Regions from separate parts of the Nocardia sp. NPDC049190 genome, predicted to be linked through region 1. Evidence: riboswitches for the same ligand, from Rfam matches in the RefSeq annotation. Region 1 holds a riboswitch; the other holds the start of a gene.
The links. A riboswitch is a leader RNA that binds a small molecule or an ion and turns the genes downstream of it on or off. The one in region 1 is predicted to bind S-adenosylmethionine.

Region 1 (7,499 bases):
CTCGGTCGCGGACCTGCGCGCCCGGCTGCACGACGCGTTGGCGGTTTACGTCGCGGCCATGGCCTATCCGCGCGGCACGGAGCACCACCGCGCGCCGATGTGGACCGAGCACACCACCAGGTCGGGCTGGCAGGCGGTGGCCGCCGTGGTGCCCGACGATTCCGGTCGAATCGATCTGCGGTGCGCGCCGATCGTGGCGATCGCCTACGGCTACCGCGGCGCCGCGCACCAGTGGTGGCATCAACAGGTGCACAGTGGGATGCGCCGCTGCGGCTGGCCGGAGAACTCCACACGCGAACTGCTCGCGGACTATTTCGAACTCACCGAACTGCATGTGCATCCCACCGCGCAAGGCCGCGGTATCGGCGCCACGCTACTGGAACGACTGCTTCGCGACCGACCCGAGCGCGCCGTGCTGCTGTCGACGCCCGAAGTCGACGGCGAGGACAACCGCGCGTGGCGGCTCTACCGCAGGCAGGGATTCGACGACGTGGTACGCGATTTCGTGTTCGCGGGCGACAATCGGCCCTTCGCGATCCTCGGCAGGCGGCTGCCGCTGTGAGGGCCGGGTGACGGTTGTCGTCGGCTCCGGCCACAACGCGGTGGTCGCCCCGTGTTATCCGGCTGGCGCCGGGCACCCGGTAGAGGTGCTCGAACGCGACGAGATGCGCGGTGGGGCGGTGTCGACGGTGCAGCGGTTTCCCTGCCATCGGGTCGATCGCCGGTCGTCGGAGCACCTCATGGTCCGGCACACCGGGATCATCGAAGAACTCGAGTTCACCCATTTCGGGCTGCAATACATCGATGGCGATCGATGGGGATTCCCGCCCGGCCCGCCACCGAACGCCCACATCCTCCGCGCCACGGCGACCACTTCGGCCCTACACGACCTTCGACTCGGCCAATTTCTCCGACGGCACCGACGGTGACGGGCGCGGGCGACCCACCGTCGGCGTCACGCGGGTGCGCCGAAACATCCGAGCCGTTGCCCGGACACCTTCCGTGACCGCCGAGATCGGCGCCGTGCGACCGATGCCGGAACATCGTTCCGCACTGTTCGAATTGTCGGTGGCCTGCGCGGTGCTGGCAGTCGCCGCGCAGATCGGCTATCCGTTGACTTCCGGCGACGGGCGTGACCGGATCACGATCGCGGTCGTGTTGCTGTCCACCGGGACGGCGCTCGCCCACGCGTCAGCGACCCGGGGACTGCGTTATGCCGTCGGCGTGGTGCTCGTCTCCGGAATCGGACTGCTGGCCGAGGTGGTCGGCACCGCGACGGGTGCGCCGTTCGGCTGCTACGGATACGCGGTGGACCGGCTCGGGCCCGCGCTGTTCGGGGTGCCGCTGATCGTCGCGACAACTTGGATCGGCGGGATGTATCCGGCGTGGGTGGTAGCCGGGGCGGTATCTCGGCGGACAACGGCGCGGATCACGCTGACCGCCCTCGGCGCCGTCGGCTGGGACCTGTTCCTCGACCCGCAGATGGTCGCCGACGGGCAGTGGACCTGGTGTGATGCTGGCTCCGGCCTACCTGGTCTCGAGCAGATCCCGTCCGTGAATTACCTGGGGTGGTTCGGCGTCGCGCTCGTCATGGCCGGTCTACTCGCGGTGTGGGAGCGTGCGGCGCCCGCCGGCGCCCCGGTATCCGGTCTCGCCGTCCCGGGCGCGATGTTCGTGTGGACCTGGCTCGGGTCGGCACTGGCCCACGCGGTGTTCCTCGGCTTGCCCTATTCCGCCTGCTATGGACTGGTAGGGATGGGTGTGCTCGGCGTCCCGCTGCTGGTTGTCCTGCTCCGATCACGGCGCTGACCTGACCCGATGTCCCCCGCGCTGCCAGGGTGCGACACGGGTTGCGCCCGTCGCGTGGCATGCCGGGCGAGTGGCCTGGCACGATGTCACCCGTGCAGACCACGATGCCCGATGCCCTGGTACTCCCGCCGCAACGGACACCACGCCGTGGCGTGCGTATCGCCGCGGCTGTCCTGCTCGCGGTGTTGCTGGCCCCGGTGCTCGCAGGCTGCCTGCGAGTCCAGGTCTCGATGGGTGTCTCATCCAACGATCGGGTGTCCGGCCGGATCGTCGCCGCGGTGGTGCCCACGGACCCCAACGACAAAGGACCGCAGTTGAAGGCGCCCGAGTCGCTCGCGGCGAAGGTGCGGGTGGAGGCGTACGCCCAGGACGGTTACGCGGGCAGCCAGGTGTTCTTCGACGATCTGTCATTCGGCGAAGTGCAGCAACTCGGGCAGTTGTCCGAGCAGACCCAGGGCATGTTCCAACTGCAGTTCGTGCGTACCGGCGATCTGGTCAGCCTCACCGGCCGGGTCGATCTGAAATCCGTGCCGCCACACGGCTCCGACGTACAGTTCACCATCGCGTTCCCGGCCCGCGTCGCGAAGACCAACGGCAGCCGCGAGGGCGACAACATCGTCTCCTGGAAGCTGCCGCCCGGTGATGTCTCCACGCTGCGCGCCGAGGTCAGCTATGCCGACCCGAACACCCGCTCATTCGCGGGCTGGGCGGGCATCGTCGGCGGCATCACCCTCGCTGTGGCCGCGATCATCGCCGCCATGGCGTTCATGGATCGCAACCCGGCCGCGCCCGCCGCGCCGGAGATCGGGTTCTCACTGAGCCGCTGGTGGCGCTCGGTGACGCAGAATCGCTGAGCATTTCGTCGGCACGCCGCGATAGCGTGGCGCCATGGTGCGTGCCGATCGGTCGAAGACGCCAGTGACCGCGGTCCCCGTGACGTGCGCCGCAGCGCTCGCAGTGCTGGGCGCGGGCATCGCCCTGTACAACAGGCTCACCCTGCGACGGTTGGCGAGGACACCCCCGACGGCGATCGAGCCGGTCACGGTGTGCGTCCCCGCACGGGACGAGGCCGATCGGCGACCCGGTCTGATCGCCGATCTGCGTGCTCAGGTACGCATTCCGGGCATGTCGGTGCGTATTCTCGACGATTCCTCGACCGACGACACCTCCGCAGCGGCGAGCACCGCCATCGACGGCGACCCGCGATTCACGCTGCTGCGCACCGAGTCCGAACCTCCCCCAGGCTGGACCGGGAAGTCCGCCGCCTGCGCCCGGTTGGCCGACGGGGTGCGTACGCCGGTGCTGGTCTTCCTGGACGCCGATGTGCGCCTGGCGCCCACCGCCATCGCGGCGGCAGTGGCCGAGTTGCGCAGGCGAGGCGTCGCTCTGGTATCACCGTGGCCGCTACAGCTGGCCGAGTCGGCTGCCGAGGCCATGGTGCAGCCGCTGCTGTGCTGGTCCTGGGCCGCGACGCTGCCGATCACGGCGGACGATCGCAGTTCACGGCCGTCGTCCGCGGTGGCCTGCGGCCAGTTCCTGGTGTTCGACAACGCCGACTACCGCGCCGTCGGTGGTCACGCCGCGGTGGCCGCGTCCGTCACCGAGGACCTCGATATCGCCCGAGCCCTGCGCCGAGCCGGATATTCCACCGCCGTGGTGGCCGCCGGGCCGTTGGCACACACCAGGATGTACCACAGCGCGATCGACCTCGAGGCGGGGTACACCCGCTGGCTCTGGTCGGCCCACGGCGGCACGATTCCCCGCGGAGCAGCGGTGGGACTGCTTGCCGCCCTGATCCATTGGGCGCCGCCGATGGCCGCCGTGCTCGGTAAATCGGGCGTCCGGTGGACGGGCTTGCTCGGCTCCCTGGCCGCCGTGACGAGCAGGCTGCTCGCCCGCTCCACGGAGATCGGCGGCCCACCCACGCGCTCGGATGTCGTTGTCGCCCTGGCACACCCGCTCTCGGTCGCGGTTTATCTGCTGCTATGGGCGCGCTCACACCGCGCCCGCCACCGGGGCGCGCTGCGCTGGAAGGGTCGTACGCTCGAACCGACGAGCGGATAGTGCCACGACCCGTCCGCGTGCAGCACCTCGCAAGCGCCCGCCATTGCGAATGCCGCGGCCCCCGGACAGTCGGTGATATTCGCCCGGGTCGGACTGACCGAGGTAGGCCGTTCCCCCGCGACGGCGGATATCTGGTTACACACAGATCCGGTAGCTCGGCACGCGGCAAGATCTGTGCTCACGATGATTACTTCCCTTGTTCCAAGGCTCGCTTGCTGGGCATGATGACTCGGCCCGACCTGGGATCGGCGCGCCGGGCGCCGACATCAACCATCCAGAGCGGCCGAGAGACCTGGCTCATCGATGTCGCAGCAACCCCCCGGTCACCGGGCGTGGGTGCTTCCGCCGGGACCGATGGAGGACCGCAGTGATCAGCTCCGCCACCCGCGACGTCCGAGGGACCCGTCGCCACATCGACCACCGCACCGTCCGCTCCGCGGGTTGTCGTCGCTGATTTCCCGCAGCCGCCGACCCGACTCCGCCCACCGACCCGAGCAGCTCGGCCACGAGGCGATCCACCTGTCCGATGAACCTCGGCCTGCGCCATCCCCACCATCGCAGCACCGTCGACGAAGGAACCGAAGCGTCATGACCACCAGCATCACCAGTATTTTCGAGACAGAATGGGCGCGCTGGCACCACGCGAGGGAAGACCAGTTGCGTGACCCGCTCGGCGTCCTCAGTCTGACCGGACTGCACTGGCTTACCGACCGGCCCGAGCGACTGCCGGATGTTCCCGGCACCTGGTGGGTCACCGACGACAAGGTGTTCATCACCGCGCAACCTGCCGACCGGCTGGAGTACGACGGCCTCGGCATCGCAGGCGTGCAGATCATCACGCCTGCCGAGGGCGCGCCGGGACTGAGTGTGTTGCAGGAACACCGGGTGCTCGAGGTGATCCGACGCACCAGCCGCTACGCCGTCCGGGTGCACGATCCGGCCGCCCCCGGCCTGCTGAGCTTCGCCGGAATCCCGACCTACCCGCCGGATCCGCGCTGGGTGGTGCCCGGTCGGTTCACGCCGTTCGACCGGAAACAGACGCTGACCACGGGTGCGGTGGTGGTAGGGCTCGAACACCACCACATCGTCTCGGGCACCATCGAATTCACCCTCGGCGGGGTGACCGAGCGGATCGTCGCGTTCGGCGACCCGGACCAGCTAAGGGTGCTGTTCACCGACGCCACCAGTGGTGTCACCACCTATCCCGCGGCGCGCTCGCTGGCCGTCGGCGCACCCGAGGCAGAGGGCGCGGTGCTGCTCGACTTCAACCGGGCGACGAATCTGCCGTGCGCCTTCACCGATTTCGCGACATGCCCGGTCGCGCCCGCACAGAACCGGCTGCGGGTGGCCGTCGAGGCGGGCGAGCAGGATCCGCGGACGAACTGCTGATCACCGGCGTTACCCGTCAGCACGCTCGGTCGATCGCACGCCTCGGTCGTCCGCACCGGCGCCGCAGCCGATCACACGATGTGGTCGAATCACGCGACAGCGCAGGTATAGACCAGCGGTACCGGGCCTCGACGCCGGGGTGGGCACGTCCGATCCGGAACGTGGAGGTCAGGCGCTGATCGGTGCGGCGGTGACGCCGTAGCCGAGGTTGGTGAGCACCTCGCTGGTCGCCTTGGCGAAGTTGAGCGTGATGAAGTGCAGGCAGGGCGCGCCCTCGTCGATCAGCCGCTGCCCCATCTCGGTGGCGATCTCGATACCTGCCGCGCGCACCGCGGCGCCGTTCTCCTCGGGACCGTCGCCCGCGGCCTTGCGCAGCCGCTGCATGATCGCGTCGGGCAGCGGTCTGCCGCAGAGTTCTTCGGCGCGCTGTACGGTGCGCAGCGAGGTGATCGGCATCAGCTCCGGGATGATCGGCTTGGCGCCTTCGACCGGATCGCAGGCCAGGACCCGGTCACGCAGCCGCAAATAGTGCTCGACGTCGAAAAACATCTGGGTGATGGAATACTCCGCACCCGCGCGCAGTTTCGCGACAAGGAACGCGGTGTCGGTCGCCAGATCCGGCGAGCGGTGGTGCCCCTGGGGGAACGAGGCGACACCGACATGGAAATCACCGAGGTCGCGCACGATGCGCACCAGTTCCTCGGCGTAGGAGACGCCCTCGGGATGCCGGTGCCACTCACCGAGCGGATCGCCCGGCGGATCACCGCGCAGCACCAGGATGTTGCGGATGCCGGAGTCGGCGTAGGCGCCGACCAGTGAACGCAACTCGGCGACGCTGTGCTCCACCGCGGTCAGGTGCGCGACCGGAAGCAGAGTGGTCTCTTCGGCGAGCTCGCCGGTCACGCGCACGGTACGGTCACGGGTGGAACCGCCGGCGCCGTAGGTCATCGATACGAACGCGGGGTGCATCCGTTCGAACTGGCGCGCCGCACGCCACAACCTCGCCTCGGTGGCGCCGTCCCGGGGCGGATTGAACTCTACGGAGAACGGCACCGCGCTCCCGGCGTGAACCTGCAGACTCTGCACAACCGAGGGTGTTCCAGAGACGTTCGGGTGCGTCCGGGAGGCCCGGCCCGGAGTCGAGCGTCCCCGCACGTTGTCGAAAGTCACCGGTTCAGTCTAGAGGTGGCCGACGGCAGCGCCGGCAAGTCGCTCGGCCACCCCGCGTATTCTCTCGGATCAGGCAACTCATACGCCGCGCCCGGCGCCACCTGCGAACACCCCGCACGGTGCCGGATCACACGCAGTGGCCGGCACCCGTGCACCGCACCCCGCGTGTCCACCGCCACACGACTTTGGAGGCTCCACTCTGTCCGCCGGAATCGGTACCCACACCCCGCAGGCCGCCGTGCCGGTGCCGGGCACCCCCGCCTTCGTCTCCGCCGTGCAGGAGGCCCTGAAACGGTTCTTCCTGACCCGCCGTGAAATCGTCGGACACCTGGGGCCGGTCGTCATCGAGGCGGCGGAGGCGCTCGAGCTGTTCGTCCTGCGCGGCGGAAAGCGCACCCGACCCGCGTTCGCGTGGACCGGCTGGCTCGGCGCCGGCGGCGATCCGCACGCCGCCGAGGCGGACGCGGTGCTCACCGCCTGTTCGGCGCTGGAGCTGGTGCAGGCCTGCGCGCTGGTCCACGACGACATCATCGACTCGTCCCGTACCCGTCGCCGCTTCCCCACCGTGCACGTCGACTTCGAGCGGCGCCACCGGGAACGCGAGTGGGCGGGCGACTCGGCACACTTCGGCACCAGCGTGGCCATCTTGATCGGCGACCTGGCGTTGGCCTGGGCCGACGACATGGTGCACGCCTCCGGCCTCGCCCCGGCGGCCATCGCCAGGTTCGCACCGGTCTGGGCCGGAATGCGCACCGAAGTGCTCGGCGGCCAACTGCTGGATATCCACGGCGAGGCGGGCGCCGACGAATCGGTCGAAGCCGCGCTGCGGATCAACCGGTACAAAACCGCCGCCTACACCGTCGAACGCCCACTGCACCTCGGCGCCGCCATAGCGGATGCCGATCAGGACCTCATCGAATCCTTTCGCACGTATGGCACCGACATCGGCATCGCTTTCCAGCTGCGCGACGACCTGCTCGGCGTCTTCGGCGACCCGGCGGTGACGGGCAAACCTTCCGGCGACGACCTGCGAGAAGGAAAGCGGACCGCGCTACTGGCCGAGGCGC
Region 2 (7,499 bases), on a different contig from region 1:
TCGCACAGCAGCCGGAAGAGGGTCTCGAATGCGGCCGGGTCGAGACCCCCCTTGGTCAGCCCGCTGAGCTGTGCCGCCGTGCGGTCACGGATCCGACCCAACCGGATGAGTTGAGCAGCGATCGTGTCGATCGACTGATCATCCACAGCATCCACGTCATCACACCTTTATTTGCATCCATCAATTAGTTGCGCGACGCAAGTATGCGAGGGGGTCAGTTCCGGGGCAACTCTGCAGACGGCTTACTGGCCCTTGAATTCTGGCGCGCGCTTCTCGAACACGGCCTTGATCGCCTCGGTGAGGTCCTCGGAGGGAAGGAACGCGGCATTCCAGGCGGAGACGTAGCGCAGGCCGGCGGCGACCTCGTCCTTACGCCGCTGATCCAGCACATCCTTGACGCCCTGCACCACCAGCGGTGGGTTCGCCGCGATCTCGCGCGCGGTCGCGTGCGCCGCGTCCAGTACCGCTTCCTGGTCCGGGAAGACGTCGTTGACCAAACCGATCTTCTCCGCGCGCACGGCGTCGATGTCCTTGGCGGTGTAGGCGAGCTCGCGCAAGTGCCCCTCCCCGATGATGCCGGGCAGCCGATGCAGCGACCCGATATCGGCAACGATCGCGACCTTGGCCTCCCGCAAGCTGAACTTGGCGTCCGCGCTCGCGTAGCGGACGTCGGCGGCCGCGATCAGGTCGAGGCCGCCACCGATGCACCAGCCGGACACCGCCGCGATCACCGGCTTGCGGCAGTCCGCGACCGCCGTGACCGCCGCTTGCATCGTGCGCACGTCGCGCAGCAAGGCGGTGCGTGGCTCGGCCAGAGCCCGGTCGGCGAGCACCGGCCCGAACGTGCCGCTCATCGCGGGCAGGTCGAGCCCGTAAGAGAAGTTCTTGCCCGATCCGGTCAACACAACCGCGCGAACCCCGGGGTCGGCGTCGAGCGCGTGGAACACCTCCGGCAACTCCCGCCAGAAATCCGGGCCCATCGCGTTCCCCTTGCCGGGACCGAGCAACGTGACCTGCGCGACGTGATCCTTCGCTTCAACGGTGAAAGCCTGCCAGTCAGTCATTCGTACAGCGTATCGAGACGGCGCGGCACCGGTACCCCGGCCACCGGGACCGTCCGTCGTATCGAACTCGCCAAGAAGACCGCGGAGCGTGTAAATCCTGCGCAAATTCGTAGCAACGCACTGGTTCCAGGTTCACGGCGCGACGGATCATGGTCATGTCAAAACACCGCGATTCTGAGGTTCGGAGACGACCATGCTGCTGCACCAGGGAATCGGTCTCGACCGGTTCAACGAGATATCGCGCGGTCGCGCGGTGCACGCGCTCTACGAGTGCTGCAGCAATGTGACGTGGGCGGCGACGCTGGCCGACGCCCGTCCCTACGCCAACCGAGACGCGCTGTTGAGCAAGGCCGACGTCGAACTGCTCGCACTGTCCCAGCGGGACATCGACCACGCCTTCGAAGCGGTTGTGCACGAACGGGTCTCGGAGCACAACCTGACCGAGCTCGCACGAATCACCCGCACCCGGATCGGGGGAATGCTCGGTCCGGTCGAGGGCTACCCGGATTACTGATCGGCATTCCGGCTCACCCGACGGACCGCACGCAATCGCTCTACCCTGGTTCCATGCGCAGGTCGTTGTTGTCACCGGTAGCCTGCCGGGTCGCGGACACCCTCATCGCCCGTGGGCATCACGGCCTCATTCTCACCCAGTCCACGCCGACGCATACCGCCCTCGACGCGGCGCGGGCGCTCGGCGTCGATGTGGGGGCCATCACGAAATCGCTGGTTTTTCTGCTCGATGACGAACCGGTGCTGTTGCTGGTCTCCGGCGCACACCAGGTCGACGTGTCGAACACCGGCGCGCGCCTGGAAGGAAAGCTGACTCGCGCGCCCGCAGACCTGGTCCGTGCGGTCACCGGACAGCCGATCGGCGGAGTCGCACCGGTCGGCCATCCGACCAACCTGCCGACCTGGGTGGACAACGCGCTGTCCGCGCACCGCGAGGTCTGGGCCGCCGGCGGGCATCCGAACACCATTTTCCGCACGTCGTTCCGCGAATTGGTGCGGATCACCGCGGGCCTCGCGATCGACATGGATTGAGTCGGCGAGCGGGCCGCGACACCGAACGACCATGTACTCGGCCCACCACGCCTGGTCCACGCGTAGTTTCGTCATGTGACCGAAGCACCCCGGCCCGAGACGGAATTCCGGATCCCCGATGATCTGAGCGGAATCACCGCTGAGCAGTACCGCACCTCCATGCGCCACTACCCCGCGGGCGTCACCGTCGTCACACTGTCCTCGCCGCGGGGGCCGATCGGCTTCACCGCGACGTCGTTCGCCTCGCTGTCACTGGCGCCCCCGCTGGTCTCGTTCAACATCGCACACACCTCCTCCAGCCTGTCCGCACTGCTGGACGCCGAGTCCGTGGTCATTCACTTCCTGGGCGAACACCAGCAGCACCTGGCCCACCGCTTTTCCAGCAACGCCGACGAGCGCTTCAGCGACCACTCGCTGTGGACCACGCTGGACACCGGCGAACCGGTCCTGCACGGCACTCCCATCTGGTTGCGCGCCACCGTGCACCGACTCATCCCCATCGGCGACCACACCGTGGTCGCCGGCCTGGTCACCCGAGTGCACGACAACACCGATCAGAAGCCCGCCGCCGCCCCGCTGCTCTACTACGACGGGCGCTATTACCGCCCGACGTCGCTGGGTGACTGACCGACTCAGGCGCCGTCCAAGGCGGCGAAGTCGACCTCGACCGGAAATGGGTCGGTCAGTCCGAGCACGTCCTGATGCGTTTCCGAAAGCCGGTAACTGCGACTGGCCCAATCCAGGCGGTATTCCTGGATAATCTTCACTTTTCGATCGGCGTCCAAGTGCGCGATCAGGTAAATCGGAATTCCCTCGTTCGCGTATTCCGCACACTTGTCCACCGAGTCGGCGTACTCGGATCCCGACGAGACCACCTCGACCACCAGCAGTACGTCCGCGGTCGTCAACTTCCGGTCACCCTCGATGCGGCGATGTAGCGCGACATCCGGACGGCGGAACGAGAACCCGGGGCTCGCCGGGCGACTCCGGAGGTAGTGCATCTCGAAATCGGTGACGACGCCGGTGCACGGCTCGGCCGGGCTTGCCCGCTCCAGGGCATTCGCCAGTCGCCGGGCGACGTTATTCGACGTTATTGTGCTGGAAGGTTCCGCCGCGGCATACGATTACGTGGCCGTCGACCACCTCGATCTGCCGTTGGATGTCGTCCGGAAGAGCCGCGTAGCCCTCCTCGGTGATCAGAAGCGCACCCGGGTCGACGGCCCAGGCAGGGAGCGTGCTCATGCGTCCACCTCGAGGTCGGGTACTTCAGTACGCCGAGAATATCCGCTCGCATTGCCCTGATCGGGACACCGCGGCCCTCAGCCGATCAGGCAGGGGGCGGCGCCGGCAGGGGCGGTGGAGCGGAAGGGGCGCGTTTCGGGGGTGGGGTTCCACAAACCGTTGGTGGCGGCGTACTCCCAGGCAGGGCCGGTGCGAACGAGAGCGGCGACGGCCCCGACGAGCCGATCCACATCGGCGGCGGTGGTACCGAGACCGATGCTGGCGCGCAGGGCCCCATCCAGCCCGAGGCGGGTGAGCAGTGGGTGCGCGCAGAAGCGTCCGTCCCGGACACCGATACCGTGTTCGGCGGAGAGGTAGGCGGCGACGTGGCCTGGCACGAATCCGTCCAGGGTGAAAGCGACAATGCCGACAACGTCGGGACTATCGGTCCAGATACGCAGCAAGCGCACACCATCGATCGCGGCAAGGCCGTCGCGGAGGCGGTCGGCGAGCCGATCCTCTTGGGCGGCAAGGGTTTCGGCGTCGATCGTGCAGAACGTGTCACAGGCGGCAGCCAGCGCGGCGGCGCCGAGAACGTTCGGCGATCCCGCCTCGTGCCGCTGTGGAGCCGAAGCCCACTCGGCGCGGGTCGCACTCACCTCGAGCACCGCCCCGCCTCCGGCCAGGTACGGTTCGGCCGCATCGAGCCAGTCGCGGCGGCCGACCAGCACACCCGCCCCGAACGGCGCGTACAGCTTGTGTCCGGAAAAAGCCAGATAGTCGATGCTGCTCTCGCGCAGACTGATTCGCCGGTGCGGCGCCAACTGCGCTGCGTCGACCAGAATCCGGGCACCGCACTGGTGCGCGATGATGGCCAGCCGGTCCAGCGGAAGCACCTCACCGGTCACGTTGGACGCGCCCGTCACCGCGAGCAACGCGGCCGGCCTGCTGCACAGCTCGGCGACCAGCCTGCCGATGGTCTCTTCGACGGTGTCGGCGGCCCGAACGACGCGGCGGCCGTGTTCGGTCCAGGGCAGGAAATTGGCGTGGTGCTCGATGTCCAACACCACCGTCTCGCCGGGAACGCACGCGGCGAGCAGGTTCAGCGAGTCGGTCGTATTGCGGGTGAATACCACGACCTGATCGTCGGCAGCGTCGAGGAACCTGGTCACCGAACCGCGAGCAGCCTCATAGCACTCGGTGGTGATCCGCGAGGCGTAGCCCGCGCCGCGGTGCACACTCGCGTAGAACGGCAGCAGCTGCTGCACCCGATCGGTGACCTGCGCCAGCGCGGGCGCGCTCGCCGCGTAGTCGAAGTTGGCGTAGGTGGTCGTCCCGCCCTGCACTAGCGGCACCTGGAGGTCGTCACCGGAGACCCGGGCGAGTGCGGCACAAGTGTTGTCGACAGCAGAGGTCATCACGTAAATCCCGTCGGCTCTGGGACCCGCGATCGTGTTCGTCGAGTCCGCGCTTGCCGCACCCAGTCAGGCGTCGGCCCGGTCGTCACCCGGAGCACCCCACCGCGGAGGAGGGTTGCCGGCCAGCAAGCCGGGGCTTCACGCTGGCACTCATGACCTGACCCGAGATTGGCAGACGCGCCCCCGAACTGTCAACTGGGTTCGCCATCGACGTGCGGCGCGCGCTGTTCGCGGGGCAACCGACCTCGATCGCCGCCGCGCGGCGGCGATCGAGGCGGAATCGGGTGCGCTGTCCACACATCCAGCGATCATTCGGCAAACTCTACGTGAACTGCGGCGACCAGGCGTTTACCGGGCCGCGCGGGTCGAAACTCGATCCGACCGCACACGGCACCAGACGGTCCCACGACCGGTTCGGTGAACTACCGACGACAACAACCGCGGGTACCGTGGACAACTGGCCACCGTGGTGTTTGCCCTTTGGTAACCCCGCTATGACACAACTACCGGAAGTGCGAGGCAGGTCGATGGGAGGTGGGCAGAGCGCCATGCTCCAGCCACAGGTTGACGCGACGGCGAGCCCGCTGCTGCGGGGCGACCATGCTTGCGAGGTCCGCACGCTCGTCGACATCCTGACCGCCACGGCGCTCGCATACCCCGACGCCCCCGCCATCGACGACGGTCAGGTGGTGCTGTCCTACCTCGAGTTGGTCGTCGAGATCGAGAAGATCATGGCAAGGCTCGCCACAGCGGGCGTGCGCGCGGGCGACCGGGTAGGCGTGCGGATGCCGTCGGGCGCCCGCGGACTCTATGTCACCATCCTCGCCGTCTTGTACACCGGCGCCGCCTATGTGCCGGTCGACGCCGACGACCCGGACGAGCGCGCCCAACTGGTCTTCCGCGAAGCGGGAGTCACCGCGATCGTGACCACCGAGGGCATCGAGACCACGGCGGCGGGCATCCGGGCCGCGGAACAGACCGCGCGCGAGGACAGCTGGACCACGCTGCCCGCCCCCGGCGACGACGCATGGATCATCTTCACCTCGGGCTCCACCGGAACACCGAAAGGCGTTGCGGTCACCCACCGCAACGCCGCCGCGTTCGTCGACGCCGAAGCCGAGCTGTTCCTGCGCGGCGCACCGATCGGTCCGGGTGACCGGGTCCTCGCCGGTCTCTCGGTAGCGTTCGACGCCTCCTGCGAGGAAATGTGGCTGGCCTGGCGCAACGGCGCCTGCCTTGTGCCCGCCCCGCGTGAACTGGTCCGCACCGGCGCCGATCTCGGCCCCTGGCTGCTCCGGCGGGAGATCAGCATCGTTTCGACCGTACCGACGCTGGCCGCAACCTGGCCGGTCGAGGCGCTGGACGCGGTGCGTCTGTTGATCTTCGGCGGCGAGGCCGTCCCGCCCGAACTCGCCGAACGCCTGGTTGGCAGCGGTGATTCGCCCCGAGAGGTGTGGAACACCTACGGCCCCACCGAGACAACGGTGGTCGCCTGTGCGGCGCTGTTGAACGGTCGGTGGCCGATTCGGATCGGGCTGCCGCTCAACGGCTGGGACCTGGTCGTCGTGGACGCGTCGGGAAACCCCGTGGCGGAGGGCGAATCCGGCGAGCTGGTCATCGGCGGCGTCGGCCTGGCGCGCTATCTCGATCCGGCCAAGGATGCGCAGAAGTATGCCGCGCTACCGTCGGTCGGTTGGGATCGCGCCTACCGCAGCGGCGACCTGGTCCGCAACGACAGCGCCGGGCTCGTCTTTCTCGGCCGCGCCGACGATCAGATCAAACTCGGCGGCCGCCGAATCGAACTCGGCGAGATCGACAGCGCGTTGCAGCATCTGCCCGGCGTCACCGGCGCCGCCGCCGCGATCCGCACCACCAAGGCGGGCAACCAGCTCCTGGTCGGCTACCTGACCGGGCCAGGATCGGACTTCGACGGCAAAGCCGCCCGAGCCGTACTCACCGAACAGCTTCCGGCCGCACTGGTCCCGAGACTCGTCGTGGTCGACGAGTTACCCACCCGGACCTCCGGCAAGGTCGATCGCGACGCACTGCCGTGGCCGTTGCCCAACGCTGACGACAACGATGACGACAACGACCTGACCGGTACCGCTCACTGGGTCGCCGGGCTGTGGGATTCGGTTCTCGGGGCCGAGGTCGGCGACCTCGACACAGACTTCTTCGACCTGGGTGGCGGCTCGCTCGCGGCGGCCCAGTTGGTCACCGCCCTGCGCGAACGGTATCCCCAGGTCACCGTTGCCGACCTCTATGACCATCCTCGCCTCGGTGCGCTCGTCGAGCTGCTCGAGCAGACCACACCCGCGGTCGCCGTCGCGGAGCGCGTCGTACGCCCGACACCGCTACTCGCTCAGACAGCGCAGGTATTGGCCACCGTCCCGCTGACCACCCTCACCGGTCTGCAGTGGCTCACCTGGCTCGCGATCGTCGGCAACATCGCGGGCTGGTCCGACTCGCTGCCCTGGCTGCCGCAGCTGTCCTGGTGGTGGACGCTGGCGGCGTTCCTGCTGTTCATCTCGCCGCCCGGCCGCATGGCGATCTGTGTGGGCGGCGCCCGGCTGCTGCTGCGTGGCGTCCGACCCGGCCGTTATCGTCGGGGCGGCTCGGTCCATCTGCGGCTCTGGGCGGCGGTCCGGCTGTCGGAGGCCAGCGGCGCCGAGAATCTCTCCGGCGCGCCGTGGATGGTGCCGTTCGCGCGTGCGCTCGGCGCGACGATCGGCAAAGGCGTAGACCTGCACAC

Region 2: linked by a shared signal. The riboswitch ahead of AB0B25_RS14415 (aminotransferase class V-fold PLP-dependent enzyme) and the one ahead of AB0B25_RS25730 (DUF1684 domain-containing protein) in region 1 are both predicted to bind S-adenosylmethionine.

What each region holds. Positions count from the first base shown of each region.
Region 1 is NZ_JBEZDE010000036.1:42,484-49,982, forward strand. Features, by position in the region: gene AB0B25_RS25705 (GNAT family N-acetyltransferase) at 1-562, shown strand, start outside; partial or broken gene AB0B25_RS25710 (NAD(P)/FAD-dependent oxidoreductase) at 570-836, shown strand; gene AB0B25_RS25715 (carotenoid biosynthesis protein) at 1,033-1,809, shown strand; gene AB0B25_RS25720 (DUF3153 domain-containing protein) at 1,914-2,663, shown strand; gene AB0B25_RS25725 (glycosyltransferase family 2 protein) at 2,698-3,873, shown strand; SAM riboswitch class I at 4,141-4,234, shown strand; gene AB0B25_RS25730 (DUF1684 domain-containing protein) at 4,462-5,262, shown strand; gene AB0B25_RS25735 (methylenetetrahydrofolate reductase) at 5,431-6,432, opposite strand; gene AB0B25_RS25740 (polyprenyl synthetase family protein) at 6,671-7,499, shown strand, end outside.
Region 2 is NZ_JBEZDE010000013.1:123,811-131,309, forward strand. Features, by position in the region: gene AB0B25_RS14380 (MarR family transcriptional regulator) at 1-155, opposite strand, end outside; gene AB0B25_RS14385 (crotonase/enoyl-CoA hydratase family protein) at 243-1,064, opposite strand; gene AB0B25_RS14390 (2-oxo-4-hydroxy-4-carboxy-5-ureidoimidazoline decarboxylase) at 1,258-1,578, shown strand; gene AB0B25_RS14395 (YbaK/EbsC family protein) at 1,632-2,108, shown strand; gene AB0B25_RS14400 (flavin reductase family protein) at 2,184-2,735, shown strand; gene AB0B25_RS14405 (Uma2 family endonuclease) at 2,741-3,202, opposite strand; gene AB0B25_RS14410 (hypothetical protein) at 3,189-3,350, opposite strand; gene AB0B25_RS14415 (aminotransferase class V-fold PLP-dependent enzyme) at 3,428-4,747, opposite strand; SAM riboswitch class IV at 4,792-4,905, opposite strand; gene AB0B25_RS14420 (Pls/PosA family non-ribosomal peptide synthetase) at 5,296-7,499, shown strand, end outside.